2 linked regions of the Ruegeria pomeroyi DSS-3 genome follow. The protein of the gene in region 1 interacts with the protein of each later gene in a pairwise test. Links are inferred from orthologs where the notes say so. Each region holds a gene or a part of one and is shown in the gene's direction. Other genes may lie near its edges.

Region 1 (16,275 bases):
GTTAAAGCATTTCCAGGAAAAGTGGGTACCGGTTTTCCTCCCGCAGATGCCCGGTGTCAAACAGTCAGAGCGGTTTCTGCCGCGACGCAATCGCCGCCCCGGCCAGCAAGAGGCCGGCGGCGACCAGCAGGCTGATACCGATATCGCCGACCAGATCGCCGACCAGCCCCGCGCCATAGGGGCCCAAGGTCTGGGCCACGGCAAACACCACCGTGAACAGGCTGATCGCGCGGCCCCAGCTTTCGGGCGGCAGGTTCTGGCGCGCGAAATTGGTCACCGCGCCCGGCGCCATGAAGACCGACAGGCCAAAGACCACCGCAGACAGCAGCAGGGCCGGACCATTGGGCAACACCACCGGCAGCGCCGATCCAACCGCGATACCGGTCAGGATCATCGCCAGCGGCAGACCCGAGGCATAGCGCGCCAGCACCGGCCGCCACACCAGCGGCGAAACCGAAATACATAGCCCCAGGATCACCCAGACCAGCGCGATGAAGGGCGCGCTGGCCGCCTGCTCGGTCATCCAGGCCGACAGAAAGGTCAGATAGACGATGTAGCCCAGACCGAAACCGGCATAACCCGCCAGTTCCGGCAGCATCCGGCGCAGCGGCAGTGGGGCATGCCCCGCCTGCGACTGGACAGGGGCGCGCTGTTGCACCGCCGCCCACAGGGCCAGCGGCAGGAAGGTCAGGCTGGCGCCGCCGATCAGATACCAGGCCAGCGGCCAGGCTGCCGGTCCATAGGCCTCCAGAAACAGCGGCAGCGCGGCACCGGCCAGCACAATGCCCAAGCCCCCGCCCGACCCGAACAGGATCGCGATGGCGAGCGCGTTGCGCCGCGGATCGTTGCGAAACAGGCCAGCAGTCAGCGTTCCGGCGGTGGAAAAGGACATCGCGCCAAAGAACCCGGCCAGAATGCGCCACGACGTTTGCCACCACAGTTCGGCATTGGCACCGGTCGCCAGCAGCGCCAGCGTGGTGGCAATCAACCCGGTGATGAACAGGCGCACCGGACCGACACGCCGGATCGCCATCATGGTCAGCACCGCACCCGCGATATAGCCCAGCGCGTTGGCGGTGTTCAGCCAGCCCGCCTGGGCATAGTTCCATTGCATCTCCGATTTCATCGCCGGCAGCAGCAGGCCATAGGCGAAACGGGCAAACCCGTTGGTCACTGTCACCCCGAGCGCCAGCCCCGCCAGCACCAGCCATGACCGGGTTGCCGACAATGTCATCGCGTGACCGATAGATGCAGAGACATGTCGCAACCCTCGTGATGTCGCTGGCGTCAGGCCAGGCGCAAACCTTGCGCGACCCTGCCAAGCCTGACCCTTTGGCGCAAGCGGCAGCTTGCGCATATCCGCCAAGAAGCCCCGACCACGCCCCATTTTCGCCCTATGCGCCCCCTATCCCGAAGCGCAACCACAAGAAGCGGAGGTCCGCGTGCGCACATCCATTCTGGCATTTGTTCTTGCCGCCGTATCGACCATCGCCGGCGCGCAGGACAGCGGGCTGACCAGCCTCGAGACCACCGATGCCGGGCGCAGCTGGCTGGCGGTCGGGCGGCTGGATATCGACGGCACAGGTTTTTGCACCGGTGCCCTGATCGCGCCCGATCTGGTGCTGACCGCCGCGCATTGCCTCTATGACAAGACAACCGGACAGCGGATCGACCCGGCCCGGATCGAGTTTCTGGCCGGTTGGCGACGCGGGCGAGCCTCGGCCTATCGCCGGGTTGCACGCGCGGTGCATCATCCCGACTATCTTTACGAAGGCGCCGTAACCGCCGAGCGGGTGCGCAACGATCTGGCGCTGTTGAAACTCAGCCAGCCGATCCGCAACACCACCGTTGTCCCGTTCGAGACCGGCAATCGCCCGATGCGCGGTGATGCGGTTCAGGTCGTATCCTATGCCCATGACCGGGCCGAAGCGCCCTCGCTGCAAGAGGCCTGCGCCGTCATGGCCCGTCAGCAGGGCGTGCTGGTGATGTCCTGTGATGTGGATTTCGGCGCTTCTGGCTCGCCCGTCTTCAGCCTGTCGGACAGCACGCCGCGCATCGTCTCGGTGGTCTCGGCCAAGGCCGAGGTCGATGGCGCGCGGGTGGCGCTTGGGACTTCGCTGGACGACACCCTGACCTTTCTGATGGGAGAGCTGGACAGCCATAAACGCGCCGAGATCCCGACCGTTCCGCGCGTCAACCGCCTGTCGGCCAGCGGCCAGGGCAGCGCCTCGGGTGCCAAGTTCGTGCGCCCATGAAAGGTCTGATCGCCCTTGCCCTTGCGGCGCTGCTGGTCACCCCGGCTCTGGCACAAAACAGCGGGCTGCGCCGCCTGACGGACCGCGACGACCTGTTCGGATGGGAAGCGGTCGGGCGGCTGGACATTGCCGAGCAGGGCTTTTGCACCGGCACTCTGATCGCCCCCGATCTGGTTCTGACTGCTGCCCATTGCGCCTTTGACGGGCGCACCGGTGCGCATTACCGCGCGGGCGAAATCACCTTTCGCGCCGGGTTCCGCGATGGCACCTCGGTGGCCGACCGCCGGGTCGTGCAAATCGTGACACCTTCCGAATTCCGGGCTTCGGGTGCCGTCTCGGCCGAGCGTATCCGGGTCGATGTGGCACTGATGCGGCTTGATGATCCGGTGCCGACCGCGCTGGCCGATCCGTTTGCCCTGCATTCGGGCGACGTGAGCGGCAGCGAGATCAGCGTTTCGTCCTACGGGCGGGGCCGGGCCGAGGCGATCTCGCGTCAGCGCGCCTGCCAGATGCTCTGGCGCCAGCAAGGCCTGATCGCCTTTGACTGCGACGTGACCTTCGGCTCGTCCGGGGCCGCCATCCTTGCGCGCGAGGGCAGCCGGGGCCGGGTGCTGTCACTGGTCTCGGCCGGTGGCGTGGTCGACGGGCGCTCCATCGGTTATGGCATGGAACTGGCCGATACCGTGGCCACGCTGAAACAGAAGTTGCGCGCCAATGCCCCGGCACCGGCGGCCAATATCCGCCGTCTGCAAGTGGGCGGCAGCCTGTCGTCCGGCACCTCGGGGGCCAAGTTCCTGCGCCCCGGCGGCTCTTGAAACCGCGCTCTCGCTTTCCCATCTCAGTTTGACCGGGCCGCCGCATTGCGGGGTCCGGGCCTGCAACCGCCCGTCCGTGACGGAGGGCTTTTGGCATCAATCGCTCGAAGAAGAGGATTACGACATATGCGCAGTTTCGATTTCGCCCCGCTGCACCGCGCCAGCATCGGTTTCGACCAGATCGCCGATCTGATGGACAGGGTCATGTCCAGCGATGTGGGGCAACCCAGCTATCCGCCCTATAACATCGAGAAAACCGCGGCCGATGCCTATCGCATCTCGATCGCCGTCGCCGGCTTTGCCGAGACCGACCTGTCGGTCGAGGTCAAGGAAAACGCCCTGGTGATCTCGGCCCGTAAGGCCGCCGACGAGGCCGAGCGGACCTTTCTGCATCGGGGCATCGCCACCCGCGCGTTCGAACGCCGCTTCACGCTGGCAGATCACGTGCGCGTCACTGGCGCCAGCCACGAAAACGGAATGCTGCATATCGACCTGAAGCGCGAGATTCCCGAGGCGCTGAAACCGCGCCGGATCGAGATCGCTTCGGTCAAATCCGCCGACACGCCCGAACGGATCGAGGCGAAGGCGGTCAACTAACCTCCGATCCGCGCGCCCCTGCGGTTTGACGGGTGCGCGGGTCATTCGCGATAAACCGGACCTCCCTCGGTTATCGCACCTTGCGCGCGCCTCATGTTCCTCCAGGCATGGGGCGCGCCTTTCTATCGCAGGCACCCGGGTTCAGCGCCGCACCCGATAGGTCAGCGCGCGCCGGATCAGCCAGCCATGCCGGATCGGGTCGATCTCGTCGGCGCTGCGAAACAGGATGGCGCGGGTCCCCTCGATCCGGTCAAGGCCTTCGAACTGTTCCAGATAGTCGGGGATCAGGCGGCTCTGACAATGCACATAAAGCGCAAAGCCGCCCTGACGCGGGCATCCCAATCGCAGGGTCGACCCGCGCGGCGCCAGATAGGCGGGCTGGCCCCATTTCAACGTCTCCTGCAAGGGCTGCGCCTGGGGTAATTCCGCGGCGCTGCGCAGGATCAGCGCGCGCAGCTTGAGCAGCCCCGCGCGCGGCCCGGCCGGAAAGGCCGCAAACGCCTCGGCCAGTTTTGGATCGCAAATCTCGGTCATGTCAGGGGCAGCGTCGCATCCATCCTGTCGATATAGTCCGACAAAACCCGGTCGCCCGCAACGCGGCGTTGCAGCGGGGTCGCGACCGGCGTCGCCCGCATCGCGGCCAGCATCGGTGCGACCGACAGATCGGCACCGGTTGGCGCATCGCCAAACAGAAAGGGTTTCTGCCACAAAAGCGCGGTCACCGCCTCGAAACTGCGCTCGACCCGGTCGCGCCGTTCGGCTTCGGAGAACCGGGCCATGCCCTGAAAATCGAGCCCGCGCAGCACCTGCGCCCGGATCCGATTGGTGACCGGCTTGCGCAACAGGCGCGGGATCTCGCCAAAGAATGTGTCGCGAATGATCGCCCAGACCGCGTCATTGCCCCAGCGATCAAGCACCAGATAGGGATAGAAATGATCCTCGGCCATATGGATCAACGCCCGCGCGCTTGCCCGCTGGGCATCGGTCAGGCCACGGTCGAACTCCGCGCCGCGCGACTCCAGCCAGGCACGGATACCGTCGCTGTCGGGCACCAGCCGTTCCGGCGTGCGCAACACCGGCAATTTGCCGTGAGGCATGCGGCGCGGGTCGGTCTGATCCTGCCGTTGCCAGGGTTCACCGGCCAGGGTGAGAAGATAGGCGGCTTTGACGCAAAACGGGCTGGCAGAGTAAAGCCCAAAGGCTTTGGGAAAGGTGATAAGGGTCAGCATGGGGGTCTTCCTGATTTCAACTGCTGCCTGATTAGGGCAGCATGGTGACAGATTCTGTCATCAGCCCCGGGTTACCCTGCGCCATGTCGAAAACCGCAAGATTGTTCCAGTTGATGCAGGCGCTGCGCTCGGGTCCGGCACCGCATACCTCGACGGCGCTGGCACAGGACCTGGGTGTCTCGCCGCGCACCATTCATCGCGACATCGACGCGCTGCGCGGTCTTGGCGCCGTGATCGACGGCGAGGCGGGGTTTGGCTTTACCCTGATCGAGGACGCAACCCTGCCCCCGCTCGGTTTTACCGATGACGAGCTGGAGGCGCTGGTTCTGGGTCTGCGCGAGGCGGAGCTGATCGGCGACCCGGCGCTGAGCCAGGCCGCCAGCGCCGCTCTGCGCAAGCTTCAGGGCCGCCTGCCGCCGCGCCAGTCGCACCGGCTGTCCCATGCGGTGCTGACCGCGACCCGGTTTGACCGGCCCCAGCCGCCAACAATCCCGGTGGCCGAACTGCGCGCCGCCGCCTGGGACGAGATGGCGGTGAGCTTCGATTATACCGACATGCATGGTGCGGCCACCTCGCGCACCGTCTATCCGCTGTCCATCGTTTATATGGATCGCTCCAGCGTGCTGATCGCCTGGTGCCTGTTGCGAAAGGATGTGCGGGTGTTCCGGCTTGATCGGATGCGCGATCTGGTGATCACCGGGCAGAGCTTTCGCCCGCGCCGGGTGCCGATGCTGCGCGATGCGCTGGCACAGATCCGCGCGCAACAAGCGTGAGTACTTTGTCCGCCGCCGCTTTCGCGGTAGGCTGGGGCCCGAGCAGCAAAACAGGGCGCGACCCATGATCCGGTTCCTGACATCTCTGGCGCTTTGCCTGGGCGGCAGTGTTGCGGCGGAAACACCCGCCACGTTGATCCCGGCGGTGGCGCAATCCTTGCGCCCGGTGCTGCGGCCTGACCTGCTCACCCCTGTGTCTCAGGATATCGAAGCGCAGTTTCAAACCTGGTTGATCGAGTTTCGCGCCCGCGCGCTGACCCTCGGTATCACCCCCGCCACGCTGAATGCCGCCCTGCCCGGCCTCAGCTATGACGCCGAGGTGGTGCGGCGCGACCGCAATCAGGCGGAGTTCACCAAGACGATCTGGGACTATCTCGACACCGCCGTGTCCGAGGCCCGCATCGCCAACGGCCGCAAGGCCGTGGCCCGTCACCGGGACCTGCTGGCCCGGATCGAGGCGCGATGGGGCGTCGACCGCCATGTGGTCGCTGCCATCTGGGGGCTGGAAAGTGCCTATGGCGCGGTGCGCGGGGGAGACAGCACCCTGCGTTCGCTGGCTTCGCTGGCCTTTGACACCCGTCGCGCCGAGTTCTTCGAAGGCCAGCTGATCGCCGCCCTGCGTATTCTTGACAGCGGCGATGCCCGGCTGCGCGATCTGCGCGGCAGCTGGGCGGGCGCGATGGGCCATACCCAGTTCATGCCGACCTCGTATCAGGAGCATGCGGTGGATTTCACCGGCGACGGGCGCCGCGACATCTGGTCGGATGACCCCAGCGACGCGCTGGCCTCGACCGCCGCCTATCTCAAGGCCAATGGCTGGGTCAGCGGCCAGCCCTGGGGGATCGAGGTGCTGCTGCCCAAGGGGTTCGACCTGACCACAGCCCGGCGCGAGTTGACGCGGATGCCCTCGGACTGGGCCGCTGCCGGAGTGCGCGATCTGGAGGGGCGCGCAGTGCCCGACCATGGCCCCGCCAGCATCCTGCTGCCCGCCGGACACAGCGGCGCGGCCTTCATGATCTTTGACAATTTCGCGGTGATCGAGACCTATAACACCGCCGATGCCTATGTGATCGGGGTCGGCCATCTGGCCGACCGCATCGCCGGCGGGGGGCCGATCCGGGGCAACTGGCCACGCGCCGACCGGGCGCTGACCTTGGACGAGCGGATCGAGCTGCAAGAGCGCCTGACCGCCGCCGGGTTCAACACGCAGAAGATCGACGGCAAGATCGGCCCGCTGACCATCAACGCGGTGCGCGACTATCAACTGGATCAGGGTCTGGCGCCTGACGGCTATGCCTCGTTGCGGGTGCTGGAACGTCTGCGCAGCGCTAGCTGACGGCCCGCGCATATGCGGTCCGCTCTTTTCCATCCTGACCTAATCCGCTAAAGCCGGTTTGACCAAAACGAACCTTGGCAGCAGCGTTCCGGAACCGGCGACGGGCTGACCCGCATCAAGGACAGGACGACGACATGAAATTCACCCTCTCCTGGCTGAAAGACCATCTCGACACCACCGCCAGCGTGGACGAGATCGCCGAGGCGCTGACCGATCTGGGGCTCGAAGTCGAAGGTATCGAGAACCCCGCCGCGCGTCTGGCCGGGTTCACCCTGGCCCATGTCAAGTCCGCCAGCCAGCACCCCGATGCGGACCGTCTGCGCGTCTGCGTGGTGGAAACCAACGAGGGCGAGAAACAGATCGTCTGCGGCGCCCCCAACGCGCGCGAGGGCATCACCGTGGTGCTGGCGAAACCCGGCGACTATGTGCCCGGGATCGACGTGACCCTGTCGGTCGGCAACATCCGGGGCGTCGAAAGCCACGGCATGATGTGTTCCGAGCGCGAGCTGGAACTGTCCGACGAACATGACGGCATCATCGAGCTGCCCTCGGGCGAGGTGGGCGAGCGGTTCATCGACTGGCTGGCCGAGAACGACCCGGCCAAGGTCGACCCGGTGATCGAGATCGCGATCACCCCCAACCGCCCCGACGCGCTGGGCGTGGCGGGCATCGCCCGCGATCTGGCCGCGCGCGGGATCGGCACGCTGAAAACCCGCGCCTATGCGCCGGTGCCCGGCGATTTCGACTGTCCGATCAAGGTGACCATCGACGAGGATACCCGCGACGGCTGCCCGCTCTTCACCGGCCGCCTGATCCGCGACGTGCGCAACGGCCCCAGCCCGCAATGGTTGCAGGACCAGCTGCGCGCCATCGGCCTGCGCCCGATCTCGGCGCTGGTCGATATCACCAACTACATGACCTATGACCACAACCGCCCGCTGCATGTCTTTGACGCCGACAAGGTCAAGGGCAACCTGCGCGTCCACCGCGCCGCGGGGGGCGAGACGCTCAAGGCGCTGGACGAGAAGGAATACACCTTTCAGCCGGGCATGATGGTGATCTCGGACGATGAAGGCGCCGAAAGCATCGCCGGCATCATGGGCGGTGACGCCACCGGCTGCACCGAGGAGACGGTGAATGTCTTCCTCGAAAGCGCCTATTGGGACAATGTGCAGATCGCGCTGGCGGGCCGCGCACTCAAGATCAACTCGGACGCGCGCTATCGTTTCGAGCGCGGCGTCGATCCGGCCTATACGCTCGAAGGGCTGGAGCACGCGACCCAGATGATCCTCGATATCTGCGGTGGCGAGGCCTCGACCGTAGTGATCGCGGGCGCGGTGCCCGATCATTCCCGCGCCTACAAGCTGGACGCCGAGCGGGTGCGGTCGCTGGTCGGCATGGACATCCCCGAAAGCGAGCAGCGCCAGACGCTGACACGGCTCGGCTTCCGGCTTGAAGGCAACATGGCCCATGTGCCCAGCTGGCGCCCCGATGTGCAGGGCGAGGCCGATCTGGTCGAGGAAGTGGCCCGTATCGCCTCGCTGACCAAGCTGGTGGGCAGGCCGCTGCCGCGCCTGACCGATGGTGTGCCCAAACCGGTGATGACGCCGCAGCAGCGCCGCCTGTCGATGGCGCGCCGCACAGCGGCCTCGCTCGGTTACAACGAATGCGTCAGCTATACCTTCATCGATCAGGCCTCGGCCGCTCTGTTCGGCGGCGGTACTGATGCGACCATGCTGGAAAACCCGATCTCGTCGGAAATGAGCCATATGCGCCCCGACCTGTTGCCGGGCCTGTTGGCGGCTGCCGCCCGCAACCAGGCACGTGGTTTTGCCGATCTGGCCCTCTTCGAGGCCGGGCCGGTGTTTCACGGCGGCGAGCCGGGCGAACAGCGGGCGCAGATCGCGGGCCTGCTGGTGGGCCGCACCGGGCCCAAGGACGTGCACGGCGCCGCGCGCGCCGTCGACCTCTATGACGCCAAGGCCGATGCCGAGGCGGTGCTGGCCGCGATGGGCGCACCCGCCAAGGTGCAGATCCTGCGCGACGGTGACGGCTGGTGGCATCCCGGCCGCCATGGTCGCATCTGCCTGGGCCCGAAAAAGGTGCTGGGGGTCTTTGGCGAGCTGCACCCGCGCGTTTTGCAGGCAATGGATGTAAAGGGCCCGGCGGTCGCCTTCGTGCTCTGGCCCGAAGAGGTGCCGCTGCCGCGCAAATCGGGCACCACGCGCGCCGCGCTGGCGCTGCGCGACCTGCAAGCGGTCGAGCGCGACTTTGCCTTTGTGGTCGATGCGGGTGTCGAGGCGCTGACGCTGGTCAATGCCGCCGCCGGTGCCGACAAGGCCCTGATCGAAGATGTGCGGGTGTTTGACGAGTTCATCGGCGGCTCGCTGGGCGAGGGCAAGAAATCGCTGGCCATCACCGTGCGCCTGCAACCGACCGAGACCACGCTCAAGGAAAAGGATATCGAGGCCGTCAGCGCCAAGATCGTCGAAAAGGTCGCCAAGGCCACCGGCGGCACCCTGCGCGGCTGATCCGTTCCCGGTACTTGATGAAAAGGCGCGCCAGGACGGCGCGCCTTTTGCGTTCTACCCTGTCAGGTATTCGGCCAGAATGTCGAACACCAGACGGATGCGCCGGCTGGTGTGCAACTCGCGATGTGCGGTCAGCCAGACCGGGAACAGCAGCGGTTCCATCTGCGGCAGCACGCGTTCCACGCCGGGTGTGGCGGCAGCCACGCCATCGTCCATCGGCGCGATGCCAAACCCCTGCCGCACGTAATCCCAGGCCACCACCCCGCTTTGCGAACCAAGGCGGAAGTTGGCGCGCGTCAGCGGCAGGCCCAGCGGCGTCAGATGGCCGAGCATCTCGGTCACATCGCCAAAGGCGATGAAATCATGCGTGGCCAGATCATCCTTGGTCACCGGGCGCCCGCGCCGGTCGAGATAACCGGAAGCGGCATAGAAATGCGCCGTTGCCTCGCGCACCAGCCGGGCGATCAGATCGGGCTGTTCGGGCCGCACGTGGCGGATGGCGATATCGGCCTCGCGCCGCATCAGGTCGCGGATATCGTTGGCGGCGATCACCTCGATCTCCAGCCGGGGGGCCTGCGCGCGGATGCGGCGCAGTGCCTCCGGCAGCACATAGGCCGACATCACGTCGCTGGCCGTGATCCGGACGCGCCCCTCGATGGATTGCGCCTGACCCGAGGCCGCCAGCGCCACCCGATCCGCCGCCGCCCCCATGGCGCGCGTATGTTCCAGCAGGTCGGCCCCCGCATCGGTCAGCACCAGTGTCCGCCCGATCCGCTCGAACAGCATTACGCCCAAATCCTGTTCCAGCGCGGCGACCTGACGGCTGAGCGTCGGTTGTGTCAGGTCCAGCCGCCGCGCCGCCGCCGACAGCGACCCCGTCTCGGCGGTTTTCAGAAAGGCGCGGATGTGGTTCCAGTCCAGCTTGGTCAGATCGCTCATGCATTCCTGTATAAGCAAACTGCGAATTTCGGCAATTTCTATTGACTCTGCGCATATCTATTCTGCCGCCAAAAGGAGCACCCAATGGTTGACAGCACCACATTCTGGAACAAGGTCGCCGAGAAATACGCCCGCACCCCGATCGCGGACATGACATCCTATGACTATACACTCGAACGCACCGCGGCCCATCTGAAACCCGGTGACCGGGTGCTGGAACTGGGCTGCGGCACCGGCTCCACCGCCTTGCGGCTGGCGCCCGATGTGGCCGCAATCGTTGCCACCGACATCGCCCCGGCGATGCTGGCGGTGGGGCGGCGCAAGGCCCGCGAGCAAGGCGTGGAAAACGTCGACTTTGTCGAGGCGCCGGCCAAGACACCGCCCGAAGGCCCGTTTGATGCCGCGCTTGCCTTCAACCTGCTGCATCTGGTTGATGACCTCGATGCCAGCCTGGCCGCCATTCACGACCGGCTGAAGCCCGGCGGGCTGTTCATTTCGAAAACCTTCTGCATCGGAACGGGACGAAACAGCTTCAAACTCTACGCCATCCGTCTGGCCCTGCCGGTGATGCAGCTGCTGGGCAAGGCGCCCCCGGTCACCTTCCTGACCGAGGCCGAGCTGGACAATGCCATCACCCGCGCGGGCTTTGACCTGGTCGAGCAAGAGAGCTTTCCAGCCAAGGATCCGCGTCGCTTTCTGGTCGCGCGCCGCCGCTGAGGGGCTGGGGTTGCCCCCGGCGGCACCGCACCCTAGGCTCGCCCCAAAGCGGATGAAGGAGAGCGGCATGACCCTGAACGTCTATCTGTCGGGCGAGATTCACACCGACTGGCGCGAGCAGATCGTGGCCGGCGCAAAGGGGCTGGACCTGGCGTTTTCGGGCCCGGTCACCGATCATGCCGCCAGCGACGATTGCGGCGTGGCGATCCTGGGCGCCGAGCCGGACAAATACTGGCATGACCACAAGGGCGCGATGGTCAACGCCATCCGCACCCGCAGGGGCATATCCGATGCGGATGTGGTGGTGGTCCGATTTGGCGACAAGTACAAGCAGTGGAACGCCGCCTTTGACGCCGGCTATGCCGCCGCGCTGGGCAAGTCGATCATCGTGCTCAGCCCGCCCGAACACCAGCATGCGCTGAAAGAGGTACACGCCGCTGCCCTTGCGGTTGCCGAAACACCCGCGCAGGTGATCGCCGTCCTGCGTTATGTGCTGACCGGGGCCTTGCCCGCCTGACCGGCACGCGATTTTCGTTGACGGACAACGGATTATACTGAAGCTGGTCGCATTTGCTGTCGGGGGGGGGAACGATGGCGTTGCACTGGCGTATTCTTATCCTGCTGTTTCTGGTGCGCTGCACCATGGCTTTTCAATTCGCGACCATCGGCGGCATCGGTCCGGTGCTGTCTGACACCTATACGTTGGATATCGCCGGGCTCGGCTGGATCGTGGGCCTCTATTTCCTGCCGGGGGTGGTGATTGCCCTGCCGGGCGGCGGCATCGCCCGCTGGTTCGGTGATGAAAGGGTGATCCTTTTCGGTCTGGCGCTGATGACGGCGGGATCGCTGATCATGGCACTGCAACCGTCGTTGAGCGTGTTCAGCGCCGCCCGGCTGATGGCCGGTATCGGCGGCATCCTGATGAACGTCCTGATGAGCAAGCTGGTGCTCGACTGGTTCGCCAATCGCCAGATCGCAACCGCCATGGTGATCTTCATCAACTCCTGGCCTGCCGGTATCGGCCTGTCGCTTGTGGTACAGCCCTGGCTGGCGGCCCAGGGTGGTGTTGCCCTTCCGTTCGCGGTCGAAACCGGCCTGATTGCCACGGCCCTGGTTGCCTTTTTCCTGTTCTATCGCCGCCCCGACACAGCACCCGCCACCTCTGGCGCACCTGCCCGGGCCATGCCGCAGGGGGCGGTTCTTGGCGCGGTGCTTGTCGCCGGGTTCTCGTGGGGCGCGTTCAATGCCAGCCTTGCCGCCTTGTTGTCTTTTGGCCCCACATCGCTTGTCGACAGGGGAATGTCGCTGGAGCTGGCGGGCCTGTCGATCAGCATCGTGTCCTGGACCGTTGTCGTCACCGGCACATTTGGCGGTTGGCTGACGGATCGCACCGGGCGACCCGCGATGGTGCTGTTGACGGGCCTCAGCCTCTTTGGCCTCGCCCTGTTCCTGTTTCCCCGCGTCCCGCCGATGCTGATCACAATGGCCTTGATCGGCCTCCTGTCGGGCGTGCCGGTCGCGGGATTGATCAGCTTGCCCGCCCGGGTTCTGAAACCCGAACAGCGGGCCATCGGCATGGGCCTGTTCTACACTGTCTATTACGCCTGTTTCGCAATCTTGCCCGGTCTGGGCGGCAAATGGGCCGAAAGCGCCGGAACGGTGTCCGCCGCCTTCGAATTTGCCGCCTTTGTCATCGTGCTGGCGATACTGGGCGTCTTTGTCTTTCTACCCCTGTCGCGCCGGGTCTGAGGGGCGTTACCCCTCGCGCGCCGGGATCGTCAGCCCGCGCTGCACCGCAGGGCGCGCCAGGAACCGCTCCAGATAGGCAACCGCATTGGGATGGTTCTGCCAGCCTACCAGATCCTGCGCACCGTAGAACGCCAGCGTATTGAGCCAGGGCGCAATGGCGATATCAGCAATGGAGTAATCGCCGGCGATCCAATCGCGCCCCTCCAGCTGCGCGTCGATCACTGCCAGCAGCCGCTTGACCTCAGCCACATAGCGGGCACGCGGGCGCGGGTCTTCGATCTCGGCACCGGCGAATTTGTAGAAAAACCCGAGCTGACCGAACATCGGCCCCACACCGCCCATCTGGAACATCAGCCATTGGGTGATGCGGGCGCGGTCGGCCGCGATTTCACCGATCAGCTTGCCACTCTTTTCAGCCAGATACAGCAGGATCGCCCCACTTTCGAACAGCGCCAGTGGCTGCCCGTCCGGCCCGTCTGGGTCGATGATCGCTGGGATCTTGTTGTTGGGGTTCAGCGACAGGAACTCGGGGCTTTTGACATCGGCATCCGACAGGGTAACCCGATGCGCCTCATACGGCAGGCCGATCTCTTCGAGCATGATCGACACCTTCACGCCGTTGGGCGTGGGAAAGGAGTAGAATTGCAGGATATCGGGGTTTGTGGCGGGCCAGCGCTGGCTGACAGGGAATTCGGCAAGATCAAACATGGCGCGTCTCCGGTTGTGGTGTCGGATACAATCTAAGACCCCTGAGCGCGCAGAGAAGGCACCCGTCTGTGCGCCTCTGGCTATGCGCCTGTGTGGCACCGAACAGGCAAAATGGGCGGTTTGGTGCCGGACAGGCCGGAAAACGGCCGAAAGAGATGCAGAAATCCGTATTTCGCATAGTTTTTTCCCCGTGCAGATCAACAACACCCTGCTATTCCTAAAAACCAAGCCGGGCCGACATACGAAGCCCGGCGAGACAGCGACCAACGAAACCAGACGGGGACACTACATGCTACAGGAATTCAAAACCTTCATCGCCAAGGGCAATGTCATGGACATGGCGGTGGGGATCATCATCGGCGCCGCCTTTACCGCGATCGTGAAATCGCTGGTCGACGACCTGATCAATCCGATCATCGGTCTGTTCACGGGCGGTGTGGACTTTACCAACAATTTCGTCGTCCTGGGCGGCGACGGTACCGCCTATGCCTCGCTTGCCGCCGCGCGCGAGGCCGGGGCATCGGTCTTTGCCTATGGCGCCTTCTTCATGGCGGTCTTCAACTTCCTGATCATCGCCTGGGTCGTGTTCATGCTGGTCAAGGCAGTGAACCGCGCCAAGGAAGCCGCCGCCAAGGAAGAGGCCGCCGCCGAACCCGCAGCCCCCGCAGGCCCGTCGGAACTCGACGTGCTGCTGGAAATCCGCGACTCGCTCAAGCGCTAAGACGTCGACCGTACCTATCCGCCGCCCCGGCCCGGCCGGGGCGGTTCGCTTTTTGGGCAACCTGCCGCAACAGGAGCATACAAGACCATGCAGGACTATCTGAACCAGGCCGAGGTGATCTGGCCGCTTCTCGTCAGCGCCGCCAAGGCGCTGGTTGTGCTGATCCTGGGCTGGACCCTGGCTGGAACGATTGCCGGGCTGGTCCGCCGCCGCATCAATGCCACCCCGCAGATTGACCCGACGCTGGGCAATTTCACCGCCAGCCTGGTCAAATGGGCCATCCTTGCCATGGTGCTGGTTGCGGTGCTGGGTATTTTCGGGATCGAGGCGACCAGTATCGTCGCCGTATTGGGTGCCGCCTCTCTGGCCATCGGTCTGGCGCTGCAAGGCACGCTCAGCGACCTGGCGGCTGGCGTGATGCTGGTGGTGTTCCGGCCCTACAAGCTCGGCCAGTTCGTCGACATTGGCGGCACCTCGGGCACGGTGCGCGATCTCAACCTGTTCACCACCGAGCTGGTAACGCCGGACAATGTACAGATCATCGTCCCCAACGGTCAGGCCTGGGGCGCCATCATCACCAATTACTCTGCCCACGACACCCGCCGCGTCGATCTGGTCTTCGGCATCGACTATGACGACGATGCAGGCAAGGCGATGGAGATCATCGAACGCACCGCCAGCGCAGACAGCCGCGTTCTGGCCGATCCCGCCCCCTGGGTTCGGGTTACCAATCTGGGCGACAGTTCGGTCGATCTGACCGCGCGGATATGGTGTCGGGCCGAGGACTACTGGGAGCTGAAATTCGAACTGACGCGCCGGGTCAAGGAAGCCTTCGATGCCGGCGGAATCTCGATCCCCTATCCCCACAGCGTCGAGATCCACAAGGAGGCCTGAACCCTCTTCATTCCGCCCGAATTACTCCGGGGGAGTAGTCACCGCGCTCGGCAGCGAGGCAGCGCCCCCTCCCCCGTTTGCGGCCGAAAAAATTGGCGCCAAAGGTCCGGAATCCGTTTGACACCGCCGCGGGCCTTAGGTAGTCACCGCGCGTGGTTGCGGCGTGATAGCTCAGTTGGTTAGAGCACAGCACTCATAATGCTGGGGTCGGCGGTTCAAGTCCGCCTCACGCTACCACCCTTCTCCCGAACTTCCCCAAAATATGAAGCAGGCCACCGGTCGGACACGGCGCTGGCCTATGTTTGGCGCGAGATTATTCGTCGAATAATCTCGTGTGCTGGCTCGTTTGTGGACATGAAAAAAGGCCGCTCCGGGGGAGCGGCCTTTTCTATTCGTCACCTTTGTCGCACCTGGCAGATTTTCCGGAGGAAAATCTCCTGGAGCAACCAGGTGCGTCTCGGGGTCACCGATTACTCGATGATCTTCGACACATCCCTGACGGTGCGTCTGGGGATCACCGATTACTCGATGATCTTCGACACAACGCCGGCGCCGACGGTGCGGCCGCCTTCGCGGATGGCGAAACGCAGGCCGTCTTCCATCGCGATCGGGGCGATCAGCTCGACGGTGAAGCCAACGTTGTCACCCGGCATCACCATCTCGGTGCCTTCGGCCAGCGTCACGGTGCCGGTCACGTCGGTGGTCCGGAAGTAGAACTGCGGACGGTAGTTCGCGAAGAACGGGGTGTGACGGCCGCCCTCTTCCTTGGTCAGGATATAGGCTTCGGCTTCGAACTTGGTGTGCGGGGTCACCGAACCGGGCTTGCACAGCACCTGGCCGCGCTCGACGCCTTCACGATCGATACCACGCAGCAGCGCGCCGATGTTGTCGCCGGCTTCACCGCGGTCCAGCAGCTTGCGGAACATTTCCACACCGGTGCAGGTGGTGGTCTTGGTGTCGCGAATGCCGACGATCTCGATCGAGTCGCCAACGTTGATCACGCCACGTTCC
Region 2 (14,741 bases), 1.2 Mb from region 1 along the record:
CCCGGCCCCCGATTGCCGCTGTGGCGCGGGCTTAGCTGAAGGTGACGCTGGGCGCGGTGACCTTGTGGCGCGGCGGCTGCATGTGGATCACGCCGGTCAGGAAATCGGCGTAATCGCAGGTCAGTTCGGTGCCTGCCGGAATATCGGTCAGCGCCACCCCCCAGATCCCGTCTGCGAAATCCAGATTGGGATACATCGAATGGTTCATGAACCGCCCTTCGTCGCTTTCCAGGATCAGGTAGCCGGGACGGTTGATATCGGGATAGCTATAGCGCTCCAGAAACTCCTTCACATGCGGTTCGACACTGTCGAGCTTGCTTTCGGGAAAGGTGATGTCGAGCATCTTGTCATGGCGCCAGACCTTGTCGCCCCGGGCGATGTCGTCATGGCAGAATACCCCCAGCCCTTCGATTTCGGAGGGGGCGAGATAGCAGCGCACCATCATCATGCGCCTGTTCCTTCTGTCAAGGATGGCCGGGCCGCCTTCCGGACCGGAGAGAGGGGGCAGGCCCCCGCGCCTGGCGGCTTGCGCGAAAAAATCAAAGCGCCGATTCGCGGCGTTTTGCAACGGATTTTGCGCGGTGACCCGGGCGCTTAGCTCTCTTTGCGCTGATGCGCCAGCACGCCGTCCCAGCCGGCGGGCGCGATCTTGGGCTCGGGCGGGTCGGCGACATACGAGGGTGTCATGATCTGCACCCCGTTTTCGGTGAACACATCGAGGATGTTGCGGTGCAGATCCGAGGTGATCTTGGGGATGATCGCACCCCGCGTGGTATAGGCGTTGATCTGGTAGTTGACCGCGTAATCGGCCAGCCCCGCCCACAGGACAAAGGGCGCTGGCCTGGCCTTGAGCCCCTTGGTGCGCCCGGCCGCCTCGATCAGCATCGCCTCGACCTTGTCGGCGGGTTCCTCGTATCCGATGCCGACCGTGGTGTAGACAAGAAGGCCGTTGCCGTCGATATGCTTGGAATAGTTGATCACGTCCGAGTTCAGCAGCTGTGCATTGGGGATCGAGATCATCTCGTTCTTGATCGACTTCAGATGGGTCTCCATCAGCTTGATCTGCACCACATCGCCCACATGCTCGCCCACGCGGATGCGGTCGCCGATCGAGGTCGAGCGGCGATAGATCACGAAGAGGCCCGAGATGATGTTGTTCATCACCGAGTTCGAGCCCAGCGACAGCATCGCGCCCACCAGGATGGTCAGCCCCTGAAACGCGGCCGAATCCGACCCCGGAATATAGGGAAACGAGAACACCAGCGCGATCATCACGACCAGCACCCGCAGGATGTTGAAAGTGGGGCCGATCCAGTGCCGCTCGAAATCGCCCAGATCGAAACTGCCCGCCTCAACCGCGTCAAAGAACACTTTGAGGCCACGGATTACGTAGCGGGTGATCAGGGCGATGATCACCAGCGTGATCAGATTGGGCAGATAGCTGACAAAGCCGAACACGATGTTCAGGACCGGTGTTGTCACATAGGTCAGCAGCAGATGCGCCACATATCGCGTCTCGGCAAACGAGAGCAGCACCAGCGAGAGGTAGTAGTAGATGCCCAGGAAGAACAGGGCCAGAAGTACGAAGCTGAACCCGAAGCGGATCAGCGCGGCGATGGCATCGGCCTGAACCTGGGCGTTGGTGGCGGTTTCGAGCCTGGCAAAATAGCGCCGCACCAGGCGCGTGCACCAGCGGTTGAGCCGTCGGCGCAACCAGATCCCGAGGATGGTGAACAGGGCAAAGCCGGCGGTCCAGGCCAGCACCTGGACCGCGCTTTCCCTGCGGGCGCTGTCGGTGCGGGCGGCACGATAGTTCAGGATCGCAGCACGGATCGCGCTGCTTTGCACAGCGACCAGGGTCTCGATCTGCATCCGCTCCATTGACGCGTCCGCCGGGGTGACGGTAACGATCTCGACCCCGTCGGCCAGGATCACGATGCCGAAATCACTGTCTTTGGTGGTGATGGCGACGCTGGTGGCCGTTGAACCATCGGCCAGCGTCTCGATCCGCTCGACCACCTCGGCCGCGCGCCGCTCGGCGGGCAGGCCGCTGGCGCCGCGCAGGACAAACAGCCGCTCGCCGTCAACGATGACCGGGGCCAGCAGGCTGGGCTGGGTGGCTGTGTCGCCGGGCGTGGTCTGCTGCGCCAGGGCCGGCGGGGCCGCCAGCATCAGCGCGGTCAGCAGCAGGACAATCAGCGACCGGAGCATATGTCACCTTTTTCTGTCTCGGGTCCTTTGACTATAGCTGCGCGCTTGTACAAGCATAGCCCCCTTATCGTGCCCGGGGCGGCTTGCAATGCCACGGTTCTGCGCATAGGTTCCCGGAAATTTCGCGGGGCTGTTCCCCGTCACTCAGCACAAAGGAATGTCCCATGGATGGTGGCGCAATTGCCCAGTTTCTCCCGCTTATTCTGATCTTCGCGATCATGTATCTCCTGTTGATCCGGCCGCAGCAGAAGAAGGTCAAGGAACATCAGGCCATGGTCAGCGCGCTGCGTCGCGGCGATCAGGTGATCACCCAGGGCGGGCTGATCGGCAAGGTCGCCAAGGTCAAGGAAGACGGCGAGATCGAGGTCGAGATCGCCGAGGGCGTCAAGGTGCGCGTGGTCAAGTCGACCATCGCGCAGGTGCTGAACAAGACCGAACCGGCGAACTGAGCCGAACGAGGCGAAAAAAGGCAGGGTCATGCTGCAAATAGATACCTGGAAACGGGTCCTGATCTGGCTTGTCTGTATCGGCGGGCTGGTTTTGGCCCTGCCGAACGCGTTCTATACCCGCGTTGAACAGAGCAACGATGCCCGCGCCGCGATCGAGCTGCGCGGCGAAACGCCCGAGCTGACGGCTACGGCCGCGCAATGGCCCGATTTCATGCCGTCTTCGCTGGTCAATCTTGGCCTCGACCTGCGCGGGGGTGCGCATCTGTTGGCCGAGGTGAAGGTCTCGGATGTCTATGCCGCCCGGATGGACGCCATGTGGCCGGAAATCCGCAACAGCCTGCGCGATGCGCGCGACACCGTCGGCACCATCCGCAAGCAGCCTTCGAAACCGGACGAGATCCGGGTCAAGATCAGCCAGCCCGAGGGCATGAGCCGCGCGCTGGAACTGGTGCGCGGGCTGGCCCGCCCGATCCAGACCCTGACCGGGGCCGGATCGAACGATATCGAGGTGCGCGGCGAGGGCGACGAGGTCATCGTGACCCTCAGCGAGGCCGAGCGCCTTGCCACCGATGACCGCACCGTGCGCCAGGCGCTGGAAATCGTGCGCCGCCGCATCGACGAGGTCGGTACCCGCGAACCCACCATCCAGCGTCAGGGCGCCGACCGCATCCTGATTCAGGTGCCCGGCATCGGCAGCGCCTCGGAACTGAAAGAGATCATCGGCACCACCGCCCAGCTCACCTTCAACCCGGTGATCTCGCGCGGAACCGATGCCAATGCCCGTGTCGGCGTGGGCGAGAAACTGGCCCCCTCGCTGGATCAAGAGGGCGTGTTCTACACCATCGAAGCCGCCCCCGTGGTCACCGGCGAGGAACTGGTCGACGCCCAGCCCGCCTTTGACCAGAACGGCCGCCCGGCGGTCAACTTCCGCTTCAACACCTCGGGCGCGCGCAAATTCGGCGATTACACCCGCGACAATGTCGGCGCGCCCTTTGCCATCACGCTGGATGGCGAGGTGATCAGTGCCCCGGTGATCCAGAGCCACATTCCGGGCGGTTCGGGCATCATCACCGGCAATTTCACCGTCGAGGAAAGCACCAATCTGGCCGTTCTCCTGCGCGCCGGTGCCCTGCCTGCGGGGCTGGAGTTCCTCGAGGAACGGACCATCGGCCCGGAACTGGGCCAGGACAGCATCGACGCGGGCAAGGTCGCGACCGTGGTTGCATTCGTGGCGGTGCTGGGCTTCATGTGGGCCAGCTATGGGTTGTTCGGCATCTTCGCCAATATCGCACTGATCGTGAACGTGGGCCTGCTGTTTGGCCTGTTGTCGGTGATCGGCGCCACGCTGACCCTGCCGGGTATCGCCGGTATCGTGCTGACGGTCGGCATGGCGGTGGACGCCAATGTGCTGATCTTCGAGCGCATCCGCGAAGAGCTGAAGACTGCCAAGGGCCCGGCACGGGCCATCGAACTGGGCTATGAAAAGGCGCTGAGCGCCATTCTGGACGCCAACATCACCACCTTCATCACGGCGGTGATCCTGTTCGCCATGGGCTCGGGCCCTGTCCGGGGCTTTGCCATCACGCTGGGGCTGGGCATTCTCACCTCGGTTTTCACCGCGATCTTTGTCACCCGCCTGCTGGTGGTGACCTGGTTCGAACGCCGCCGTCCCAAGACGATCGAGGTTTGACATGCGCCTGAAACTCATTGCCGACGATACCTCGTTCGATTTCTTCAGCCGCTGGCGGATCTGGCTGGGCATCTCGGCCCTGCTGGTTCTGGTCGGTTTTGCCTCGTTCCTGATCCAGGGCCTGAATTTCGGCATCGACTTTCGCGGCGGCACCACGGTGCGCACCGAAAGCACCGAAGCCGTCGATGTGGGCCTCTATCGCGGCGCGCTCGACCCGCTGGGCCTGGGCGATATCACGATCACCGAGGTGTTCGACCCGACTTTCGGCCCTGACGAGAACGTGGCCATGATCCGCATTCAGGCCCAGGACGAGGCCGAGGCGGTCAAGTCCGAGACCATCGCCAAGGTGCAGGAGGCCCTGCGCAGCGTTGCCCCGGACATCAAGTTCGTCTCGGTCGAATCCGTCGGCCCCAAGGTTTCGGGAGAGTTGATCCAGACCGCGATCCTGGCGGTCACCCTCGCGATCCTGGCGGTGCTGGTCTATATCTGGCTGCGCTTCGAATGGCAGTTCGCCCTGGGCGCGGTGGCCGCGCTGGTGCATGACGTGGTGCTGACCATCGGCATCTTCTCCGAGCTTCAGATCCGATTTGATCTGGCCATCATCGCCGCGCTGCTGACCATTGTCGGCTATTCGCTGAACGATACCGTGGTGGTGTTCGACCGGGTCCGCGAGAACCTGCGCAAGTACAAGCAGAAGGACCTGAAAGAGGTCCTGAACCTGTCGATCAACGAGACGATGAGCCGGACCCTGATGACCTCGATCACCACGCTGCTGGCGCTGGTCTCGCTCTACGTGCTGGGCGGCGACGTGATCCGCGGCTTTGTCTTTGCGATGATCTGGGGCATCATCGTGGGGACCTATTCGTCGATCTTCGTGGCCTCGACCATCCTGCTGTGGCTGGGCGTCAAGCGCGACTGGTCCAAGCCCACCAATACCTCGGGCAACCAGTTCGCCGATATCGACGCCTGAGATCTGGTACCACGCCCGATCCCGGCTTGGCGCTAGAGGCGCGGCCGGGGTCGGGGCAGGTTACCGCTGATGGATCCTCTCTTCGCTCTTTCCACGCCCGAGATCGCGCTGCTGATCACCGCCGCCTTTCTGGCGGGCTGCACCCGCGGCTTTGCAGGTTTCGGCACCGCGCTGATCTACATGCCGCTGGCGGGGGTCGTGCTGGGACCGGTGGCGGCGATCACCACGCTGGTGCTGATGGATATCGTCGGGCCGCTGCCGATGCTGCCGCGCGCCGCGCGCCACGTCGACCGGGGCGATTTGGCGCGGCTTCTGCTCGGGGCGATGCTGGCGCTGCCTTTGGGGCTGTTCACACTGTTCCTGCTCGATCCCGGCGTGTTCCGCCTGTTGGTCTCGGGCGTGTCGCTGAGCATGCTGGCCGGTCTGGTGCTGGGATGGCGCTATCATGGCGCGCTGCGCCCCGGCGCGGTCACCGCCACCGGGGCCGCCTCGGGCTTTCTGGGCGGGGTAGCCGGTTTGCCGGGTCCGCCGGTGATCTTCGTCTACATGGCCAGCGCGAAACCGGCGGCGGCGATCCGGGCCAATATCACCTTCTTCCTGTTCGGCTATGACTGGATGGTGCTGGCGATGATGGGGCTGGCCGGGCGGCTCGATCCGGCCTGGATCGTCACCGGTCTGGCGCTGATCGTGCCGAATATGCTTGGCACCGTGCTGGGCACGGCGCTATTTGTGCCCGGATACGAGCGCGCCTATCGCCTCGCCGCCTATGGGCTGATCCTGTTCGCGGCGCTGGCGGGGCTGCCGTTCTGGACCCTGGGAGAGTGACATGCGCCTGACCGAAGTGACCTATTCCGACGCCCGGCCGGTCGATGGCTATGGGCCGGGCTTCTTCCGCGTCGGCGGCGTGGTCCATCACGGCGCGCTGCTGACCGGACCGGCCGGCCCCGGCCCCTGGGCCGGCTATCAGGACGCCTCGCCGCTGCTGGCGCTGGCGGGCCAGGTCGACGTTCTGTTCATCGGCACCGGCGCCGAGGTTGCCCATATCCCGCAGCCCCTGCGCCACAGCCTCGAACAGGCCGGATTCGGGGTCGAGGCGATGACCTCGCCCGCGGCCTGCCGCACCTATAACGTTCTCCTGGGCGAGGGGCGCCGCATCGCGCTTGCCGCCCTCCCGGTCTGAGCCTGCTCTTCATTTCGCTGCAAATGTTCCGGTGGGCGCGAGGGGCAGCGCCCCCCGCGCGCGCCCGCAAGGCGCACCGCGCGCCCGATGCGGCAAATCCCGCCTTTTGCCCCCCGCGCCAATGGGATAAGCGAAGGATATGACACTTACCGTCACCGATCTTGCCATTGCCCGCGGCGGCATTCCCGTGCTCGAAGGGTTGAGTTTCACGCTCACCCCCGGCCGCGCGCTGATCCTGCGCGGTCCGAACGGGGCGGGCAAGACCACGCTGCTGCGCACGCTGGCCGGGCTGCAACCGCCGCTGGCGGGCCGGATCGAGGGCGCTGAGGACAAGATCGCCTATGCCGGCCATTCCGACGGGCTGAAACCCACGCTCAGCGTCACCGAGAACCTGCTGTTCTGGGCCGCCGTCTTTGGCGGGCGGGATATCACCCCGGCGCTTGAGGGTTTTGCGCTCGGCGATCTGGCCGACCGTCACGCGGGCAACCTGTCGGCGGGGCAGAAGCGGCGGCTGGGCCTGGCGCGGCTGCTAGTGACCGGGCGCCCAATCTGGATGCTGGACGAGCCCACCGTCTCGCTCGACCGCGATGCGGTTGCGATGTTCGCCGATACGGTGCGCGCGCATCTGGGGCAGGGCGGTTCGGCCCTGATCGCCACCCATATCGACCTGGGGCTGGACGCCGAGGTGCTGGATGTCGGCCCCTATCGCGCCCGCCCGGCGCCGCTTGACGACCCGGATGGAGATTTCCTGTGATCGCCCTGTTGAAACGCGACCTGGTGCTGGCCTTTCGGGCCGGGGGCGGCTTTGGCCTGGGGCTGGCCTTTTTCCTGATCGTCACGGTGCTGGTGCCGTTTTCGGTGGGGCCGCAATCGGCGCTCTTGTCCTCGATCGCGCCGGGGGTGCTGTGGCTGGGCGCGCTTCTGGCCTGCCTCTTGTCGCTCGACCGCCTGTTGGCGCTTGATTGGGAGGACGGCACGCTCGACCTGCTGGCCACCGCGCCGCTGCCGCTGGAAGCGGTGGTGACGATGAAGGCGCTGGCCCATTGGCTGACCACCGGCCTGCCGCTGGTGCTGGCCGCGCCGGTGCTGGGGGTACTTCTGAACCTGCCCACCGCCGGCTTTGTCTGGCTGGTGGTCTCGCTCTTGCTGGGCACACCGGCGCTGAGCGTGGTGGGCACATTCGGCGCCGCGCTGACCGTGGGGCTGAAACGCGGCGGGCTGCTGCTGTCGCTCCTGGTGCTGCCGCTCTACGTGCCCACGCTGATCTTTGGCGCCGAGGTGGCGCGGCGCGGCGCGGCGGGGATGGAGGTGGCCACCCCTCTTCTGATGCTGGCGGGGATCACCGCCGCCGTGATCGCTTTGTTACCCTTTGCCAGCGCCGCTGTGCTCCGCGTCAATCTGCGTTGACGCAAGTCAATTGAGAACCGCCCCGCTTCGCACTAGATAGGACCCATGACGATATCGACGAGACTCAACGCGCTCTGGGAATATGCCAACCCGCGCAAGTTCCTGGCCCTGACCGAGCGGGTGCTGCCCGCGCTGTGGGTGCTGACCGCGATCACCCTTGTGGGTGGTCTGGTCTGGGGCTTTTTCTTCACGCCTGACGATTACAAGCAGGGCTCGACCGTCAAGATCATCTATATCCACGTGCCCGCGGCCTTTCTGGCCACCAGCGTCTGGTTCATGATGCTGGTCACCTCGCTGGTCTGGCTGATCCGGCGCCACCATGTCAGCGCGCTGGCCGCGCGTGCGGCGGCACCCGTGGGCACGGTGATGACGCTGATCGCGCTGATCACCGGGGCGATCTGGGGCCAGCCGATGTGGGGCACCTGGTGGGAATGGGATCCGCGCCTGACCTCGTTCCTGGTGCTGTTCCTGTTCTACCTCGGCTACATGGCCTTGTGGGAGGCGATCGAGGATGGCGATACCGCCGCCGATCTGACCTCGGTCCTGTGCCTGGTGGGATCGGTCTTTGCCGTGCTCAGCCGCTATGCGGTCTATTTCTGGAACCAGGGCCTGCATCAGGGCGCTTCGGTGCTGCGCGCGGGCGCGGTCAGTGGCACCGATACCGAGGAGAAGGTGAGCAATGTCTATGCCTATCCGCTGCTTCTGTGCCTGCTGGGCTTTGGTCTGTTGTTCGTCACGCTGGTCTTTTACCGCACCGGAACCGAGATCCGGGCGCGCCGGATCAAGGCGCTGATCGCACGGGAAAGGGCAAACGGATGATCCCCGATCTGGGCAAATATGCCGCCACGGTGCTGAGCGCCTATGGCGCCTCGCTGGTGCTGCTGATCGGTCTGGTGGTGCTCAGCCTGCGGCGCGGCCGCAAGCTGCGCGCCGAGATGGAAAAGATCGAACAAAGGATTTCGCGCAATGGCTAGGATTTCGCCGCTGATGGTGGCGCCGCCGCTGATTTTCGGCGCCTTCGTTCTGCTGGCGGCTGTCGGCATGTTCCGCGACGACCCCGATGCGCTGCCGTCGGCGCGCGAGGGGCAAGCGGCGCCGCCGCTGGTGCTGACCGCCTTTCCCGGCGCGCCGGGCTTTGACGATGCCACCCTGCGCGACGGCAAGGTGAAACTGGTCAACTACTGGGCCAGCTGGTGCGCGCCCTGCCGGGCCGAGCATCCGAGCCTTGAAAAGCTCGCGGGCGAGGGTATCCCGGTCTACGGCATCAACTACAAGGACAAGGTGGAAAACGCGCAGGCCTTCCTGGACGAGCTGGGCAACCCCTATGCCGCGCTGGGACGTGACGAACAAGGACGCACCGCGCTTGACTGGGGCCTCTACGGCGTGCCCGAGACCTATGTGATCGCGGGCGATGGCACTATCATGCTGCGCTTTGCCGGTCCGATCACCGCGCGGGTGATCGACAGCACCATCCGACCGGCGCTGGAAAAGGCCGCGGCGAAATAGGGAGCGCCGCCCCCGCCGCCCGGTCCCCCGGAGTATTTGCGACAGAGTGAAGGGGCGCGGGCGGCGCCTCAGGCAAGCTGGTAGGTCTTGAAGTCCTGCTCGACTTCCAGATATTCGTTGATCTCCAGGAAATCGCCCCGATCCGCCCGCCAGGTCAGATAGGCCTCGAGCGCGTCGGGGGTTTCCCAGATATGCATGACCACCTGTTCGTTGCGCTCGGGCGCCAGCATCAGATAGGCGCCAAGACAACCCGGAAAGTCCCGGGTTTCGGAGACCAGCTTTCCAACCAGCTCCGCAAATGCGTTGAATTTCCCGCGCTGAGGAGTGGATTTGACAATGACAACTTCACGCATGGACGCCTCCTGATCCCGGTCAGATTCCGTCAATTCGTTTAACAGCGCCTAAACTTGTCTGCGGAATACGAAATTTCTCCGGATTGGCCGGGCCACAAGCGGCGCCCGAACGCCCCTTCATTTCGCCGCAAATACTCCGGAGTGCGGGGCAGCGCCTCGCAAACGGAAAAGGGCGCCGCAAGGCGCCCTTTCTTCGGTCCGTTCGCTCAGGCTCAGCTGGCTTTGGCCAGGTTGCGCAGCACGTAATGCAGCACGCCGCCGTTCTCGATATATTCGATCTCGGGCGCGGTATCGATCCGGCACTTCAGCGTGATGGTCTTTTCGGACCCGTCGCCATAGGTGATGGTGCAGGGCACCTCTTGCAGGGGCTGGATGGTGTCCAGCCCGCTGATCGCCACGGTTTCATCACCCTTCAGGCCCAGCGACTTGCGATTGTCGCCGCCGGTGAATTCGAACGGGATGACGCCCATGCCCACCAGGTTCGAGCGGTGGATACGCTCGAAGCTTTCGGCGATGACCGCCTTGACGCCCAGCAGCGCGGTGCCCTTGGCCGCCCAGTCGCGCGAGGAGCCGGCGCCATATTGTTCGCCGCCGAACACCACCAGCGGGGTGCCCTGCTCCTGATAGGCCATCGAGGCCTCGTAGATCGAGGTCTGCTGCCCATCGGGCCCTTTGGTATAGCCGCCTTCGACGCCGTCCAGCATCTCGTTCTTGATGCGGATGTTGGCGAAGGTGCCGCGCATCATGATCTCGTGGTTGCCACGGCGCGAGCCATAGGAGTTGAACTCGCGCGGGGCCACCTGACGCTCGGTCAGATATTTGCCGGCAGGCGTGGTGGTGGCAAAGGAGCCCGCGGGCGAGATGTGGTCGGTGGTGACCATGTCGCCCAGGATCGCCAGCACCTTGGCGCCCGAGATGTTCGAGATGGTGCCCGGCTCGGTGCCCATGCCCTGGAAATAGGGCGGGTTCTGGATATAGGTCGAGGTCGCGGGCCAGTCATAGGTTTCCGCATCGGTGGTTTCCACCGCCTGCCATTTCTCGTCACCCTTGAACACATCGGCATATTTCGACTGGAACGCCTCGCGGGTCACAGTCCTGTCGACCAGTTCCGCGATTTCCGCTTGCGTGGGCCAGATGTCCTTCATGTAGACATCGTTGCCATCCTTGTCGGTGCCGATCGGCTCGGAGGTCAGGTCGATGTCCAGCGTGCCGGCCAGCGCATAGACCACCACCAGCGGCGGCGAGGCCAGGTAGTTGGCGCGCACATCCGGGCTGATCCGCCCTTCGAAGTTGCGGTTGCCCGACAGGACCGAGGTGGCGACCAGATCGCCCTCGGCAATCGCCTCGGACAGTTCCTTCTGGATCGGACCCGAGTTGCCGATACAGGTGGTGCAGCCATAGCCCACCAGGTTGAAGCCGATCTTGTCCAGATCCTCTTGCAGGCCTGCGGCCTCCAGATAGGCGCTGACGACCTGCGAACCCGGCGCCAGCGAGGTCTTGACCCAGGGCTTGCGGTTCAGGCCGAGAGCGGCGGCCTTGCGCGCCACCAGACCGGCGCCGATCATCACATAGGGGTTCGAGGTGTTGGTGCACGACGTGATCGAGGCGATCACGACCTTGCCCGATTCCATGGTATAGTCTTCGCCCTTGACCGCGACTTCCTTGCCCATCGGGCGCTTGAAGGTCTCAGCCATCTCGCGGGTGAATGCGGTCTTGGCATCGGTCAGCGCCACATAGTCCTGCGGACGCTTGGGGCCCGAGATAGCGGGCACGATGGTGCCCATGTCCAGGCTCAGCGTGTCGGTATAGACCGGGGCGTAATCGGCATCGCGCCAGAACCCGTTTTCCTTGGCATAGGCTTCGACCAGCGCGATCCGGTCCTCGTCGCGGCCGGTATTGCGCATGTACGCCAGAGTCTTGTCGTCAATCGGGAAGAAGCCGCAGGTGGCGCCGTATTCAGGCGCCATGTTGGCGATGGTTGCCCGGTCGGCCAGCGGCAGACGGTCAAGGCCGGTGCCGTAGAATTCGACGAACTTGCCCACCACGCCCTTGGCGCGCAGCATCTCGACCACTTTCAGAACCAGGTCGGTGCCGGTGGTACCCTCGACCATCTGGCCGGTCAGCTCGAAACCGATGACCTCGGGGATCAGCATCGAGATTGGCTGGCCCAGCATCGCGGCCTCGGCCTCGATCCCGCCAACGCCCCAGCCCAGAACGGCCATGCCGTTGACCATGGTGGTGTGGCTGTCGGTGCCCACCAGCGTATCGGGATAGGCGACTTCGACCCCGTCCTGATCGGTATCGGTCCAGACGGTCTGGGCCAGATATTCCAGGTTCACCTGGTGGCAGATGCCGGTGCCCGGCGGCACCACGCGGAAGTTGTTGAACGCGCCCTGGCCCCATTTCAGGAACTGGTAACGCTCCATGTTGCGCTCGTATTCGCGGTCCACGTTCATCTGGAAGGCGCGCGGATTGCCGAATTCGTCGATCATGACCGAGTGGTCGATGACCAGGTCAACCGGGTTGAGCGGGTTGATCTTCTGCGCGTCACCACCCAGCGCCTTGATGCCGTCGCGCATCGCGGCCAGGTCGACAACGGCGGGAACGCCGGTGAAATCCTGCATCAGCACGCGGGCCGGGCGATAGGCGATCTCGCGCGGGTTCTGGCCGCCCTTGGCGCCCCATTCGGCAAAGGCCTTGATGTCGTCGACCGACACGGAAAAGCCGCCATCCTCGAACCGCAGCATGTTCTCCAGCACCACCTTCAGCGCGGCGGGCAGTTTCGAGAAATCCCCCAGACCGGCCTCGGTGGCGGCGGGGATCGAGTAATAGGAAATGGATTTGCCATTGACGCTGAGCGTGCGGCGCGTCTTGGCGGTGTCCTGTCCAACCTTGATGGGCATCGTGGCCTCCCTCTCTTGGAGCGTGGAAATGGGATTCGCTGCGGGTTATCTGCATCACGCCCGCCTTGGGTTCAAGCACCAAGACGGGGGGTGCGTCAATTTTTGTATACCATTGCACACATGGGGGTGCAAGATGCGGTATGCAATGGTATACATATGTTTCCACAGGTTCAAGAAACCTTGATTGGCGCTGTGATCGGCGGGGCGGTAAAACTGGATCATCCCCTTGCCCAGCGATGGACCCGACCCGGATGAAAGCCCTGACGCTCTGCCTTGCCCTTGCCGCATCGGCACTGCCCATCGCCGCCCGGGCCGAGGGGCCTGTGGTGGTGGAACTCTACACCTCGCAGGGCTGCTCGTCCTGCCCACCGGCGGATGCAATCATGCACCGGCTGGCGCGCAGGGACGATGTGATCGGACTGGCGCTGCATGTGGATTACTGGGACTATATCGGCTGGGCCGACGAATATGCCGATCCCGCCCATACCCTGCGCCAGCAGGCCTATGCCCGCGCCGGTGGGCGCTCGATGATCTATACCCCGCAGATGATCATCCAGGGGGTCGAGGATGTGGTCGGCGCGCGCGAGGAAGAGGTGCTGGCGCTGATCGAGGCGCACAAGGCACGCCCGGCGCCGGTCGGCATTGCCGCGCGCCGCGTGGGCGATGACATCACCGTCACACTGACCCCGGGCACGGGGGCGCCCGGTGGCCCCTATGCGGTGCAGCTGGTGCGCTATACGCCGCTGCGCCATGCCTCGATCCGGCGCGGAGAGCTGGCCGGGCGCGAGATGGATTATGCCAATGTGGTGGACAGCTGGCAGGTGGTGGGCCAGTGGGACGGCCGCGGCGAACGGCGCCTGAGCCTGACCGCAACGGGCGATCTGCCGGCGGTGGTACTGGTGCAGCAGGCGGGGCCGGGACCGATCCTGGCGGCGGCCCGGGTGGACTGATCAGCCCGGCACATCCTCGTCCTGGGCGCCAAGGTCGAGCCAGGGTTTCCAGCGCCGGTGGATCCAGAACCATTGCCCCATGTGCTGGCGCACCATCTTCTCCAGATCGTCGTTCAGGAACTGGGTCATGGTGATCGGGTCGGTATGGGCGACCGGATCGTGCATCACAATCTCGAAATCCAGCCCGTTTTCCTGACGCACGGAATAGCAGGGGATCAGCACCGCGTCATATTTCAGCGCCAGTTCGGCATTCAGCACCGAGGTGACCGCGGGCTTGCCGAAAAAGCTCAGCTCGGCGCCGCCATGGGCGTGCAGGTCCGAGACGATGGCGATGATGCCGCCCTGTTTCAGGCTGCGCACCATTTCCATCATGCCGCGCCGGCCCTGTTCGAACATCGGCTTGCCCGTGCGCAGGAAGGCATCCACATAGATTTCGTTGAAAAAGGGATTGGCCATCCGGCGATAGAGGCAGCCGATCGGCTTGCCGCCGCGCGCCTGAAGCGCGGCGCGGGTGGCCAGGTAATGGCCGAAATGAGCGGTGATCAGCATCACCGGCTTGCCCCGGGCAATGGCCGCGTCAAAGGCCGCGATCCCGGGGCCGCTGACCCGGGCACCCTGTTGACGGCGGGTGAATTCGTCGGGCGAGAAATGCTCCATGATGGCGCGGCCCGCATTGTCGGGTACCGCGCGGCACAGGCGTGCGATCTCGGCCTCGGGCAGGTCGGGGCAGGTCAGTTCCAGATTGGCGCGAATGCGCTTGCTGAACCCCACCAGCGGGCCAATCGCGCTCATCAACCGGCCCATGGCGGCGATCCGGCGATCATAGGGCAGCAGACGCATTCCCCCGATCAGCCCGCGCAGCAGCAGATATTGCGCGTAATACGAGGCGCGCGCGCCTCGGCTGAGTTCGGATTTTTCAACGGGCATCGGGGTCTCTTAGCGGCTGTGCATCTCGCGATGCCACACATACAGACCCGCTCCGGCGATCACAAGCGCGCCCAGAATGGTCCAGAGGTCGGGATACTCGCCAAAGAACAGCGCGCTCCAGATCGCGGCAAAGCCGAGGCCGCAATAGGCATAGGGCGCCAGCATCGCCGCCTCGCCCTGGGAAAAGGCGCGGAT

What was found.
Region 2: the proteins of pheT (region 1) and secD interact in binary tests that used the Escherichia coli proteins (3 or more experiments, as listed by UniProt). The link is inferred for Ruegeria pomeroyi DSS-3 from one-to-one orthologs.

Annotation. Positions count from the first base shown.
Region 1 is NC_003911.12:3,685,941-3,702,215, forward strand. Bases 6,789-9,837 are described here. They hold pheT (phenylalanine--tRNA ligase subunit beta), read left to right. Parts: upstream 6,789-7,139; coding sequence 7,140-9,536; downstream 9,537-9,837. Other genes in these bases: SPO_RS17665 (lytic murein transglycosylase), read left to right, coding at 6,789-7,005; SPO_RS17675 (LysR family transcriptional regulator), read right to left, coding at 9,591-9,837. Outside these bases: glycolate oxidase subunit GlcF, read left to right, coding at 1-5; SPO_RS17630 (YbfB/YjiJ family MFS transporter), read right to left, coding at 65-1,234; SPO_RS17635 (trypsin-like serine peptidase), read left to right, coding at 1,443-2,255; SPO_RS17640 (trypsin-like serine peptidase), read left to right, coding at 2,252-3,070; SPO_RS17645 (Hsp20 family protein), read left to right, coding at 3,197-3,667; SPO_RS17650 (DUF1801 domain-containing protein), read right to left, coding at 3,809-4,201; SPO_RS17655 (glutathione S-transferase family protein), read right to left, coding at 4,198-4,896; SPO_RS17660 (helix-turn-helix transcriptional regulator), read left to right, coding at 4,980-5,669; more of SPO_RS17665, read left to right, coding at 5,734-6,788; more of SPO_RS17675, read right to left, coding at 9,838-10,475; SPO_RS17680 (class I SAM-dependent methyltransferase), read left to right, coding at 10,560-11,192; SPO_RS17685 (YtoQ family protein), read left to right, coding at 11,260-11,709; SPO_RS17690 (MFS transporter), read left to right, coding at 11,784-12,941; SPO_RS17695 (glutathione S-transferase family protein), read right to left, coding at 12,948-13,649; large conductance mechanosensitive channel protein MscL, read left to right, coding at 13,939-14,370; SPO_RS17705 (mechanosensitive ion channel family protein), read left to right, coding at 14,458-15,264; tuf (elongation factor Tu), read right to left, coding at 15,786-16,275.
Region 2 is NC_003911.12:2,445,661-2,460,401, reverse strand. What follows is about bases 2,119-5,019. They hold secD (protein translocase subunit SecD), read left to right. Parts: upstream 2,119-2,688; coding sequence 2,689-4,350; downstream 4,351-5,019. Other genes in these bases: secF (protein translocase subunit SecF), read left to right, coding at 4,352-5,019; yajC (preprotein translocase subunit YajC), read left to right, coding at 2,376-2,660; SPO_RS11775 (mechanosensitive ion channel family protein), read right to left, coding at 2,119-2,211. In the rest of the region: SPO_RS11780 (SET domain-containing protein), read right to left, coding at 32-448; more of SPO_RS11775, read right to left, coding at 595-2,118; more of secF, read left to right, coding at 5,020-5,320; SPO_RS11755 (sulfite exporter TauE/SafE family protein), read left to right, coding at 5,390-6,145; SPO_RS11750 (Mth938-like domain-containing protein), read left to right, coding at 6,147-6,500; heme ABC exporter ATP-binding protein CcmA, read left to right, coding at 6,640-7,254; heme exporter protein CcmB, read left to right, coding at 7,251-7,907; heme ABC transporter permease CcmC, read left to right, coding at 7,953-8,726; heme exporter protein CcmD, read left to right, coding at 8,723-8,881; SPO_RS11725 (DsbE family thiol:disulfide interchange protein), read left to right, coding at 8,874-9,413; SPO_RS11720 (antibiotic biosynthesis monooxygenase family protein), read right to left, coding at 9,482-9,766; aconitate hydratase AcnA, read right to left, coding at 9,979-12,669; SPO_RS11710 (DUF1223 domain-containing protein), read left to right, coding at 12,921-13,619; SPO_RS11705 (lysophospholipid acyltransferase family protein), read right to left, coding at 13,620-14,546; SPO_RS11700 (DMT family transporter), read right to left, coding at 14,556-14,741. UniProt on the Escherichia coli protein: Part of the Sec protein translocase complex. Interacts with the SecYEG preprotein conducting channel. SecDF uses the proton motive force (PMF) to complete protein translocation after the ATP-dependent function of SecA.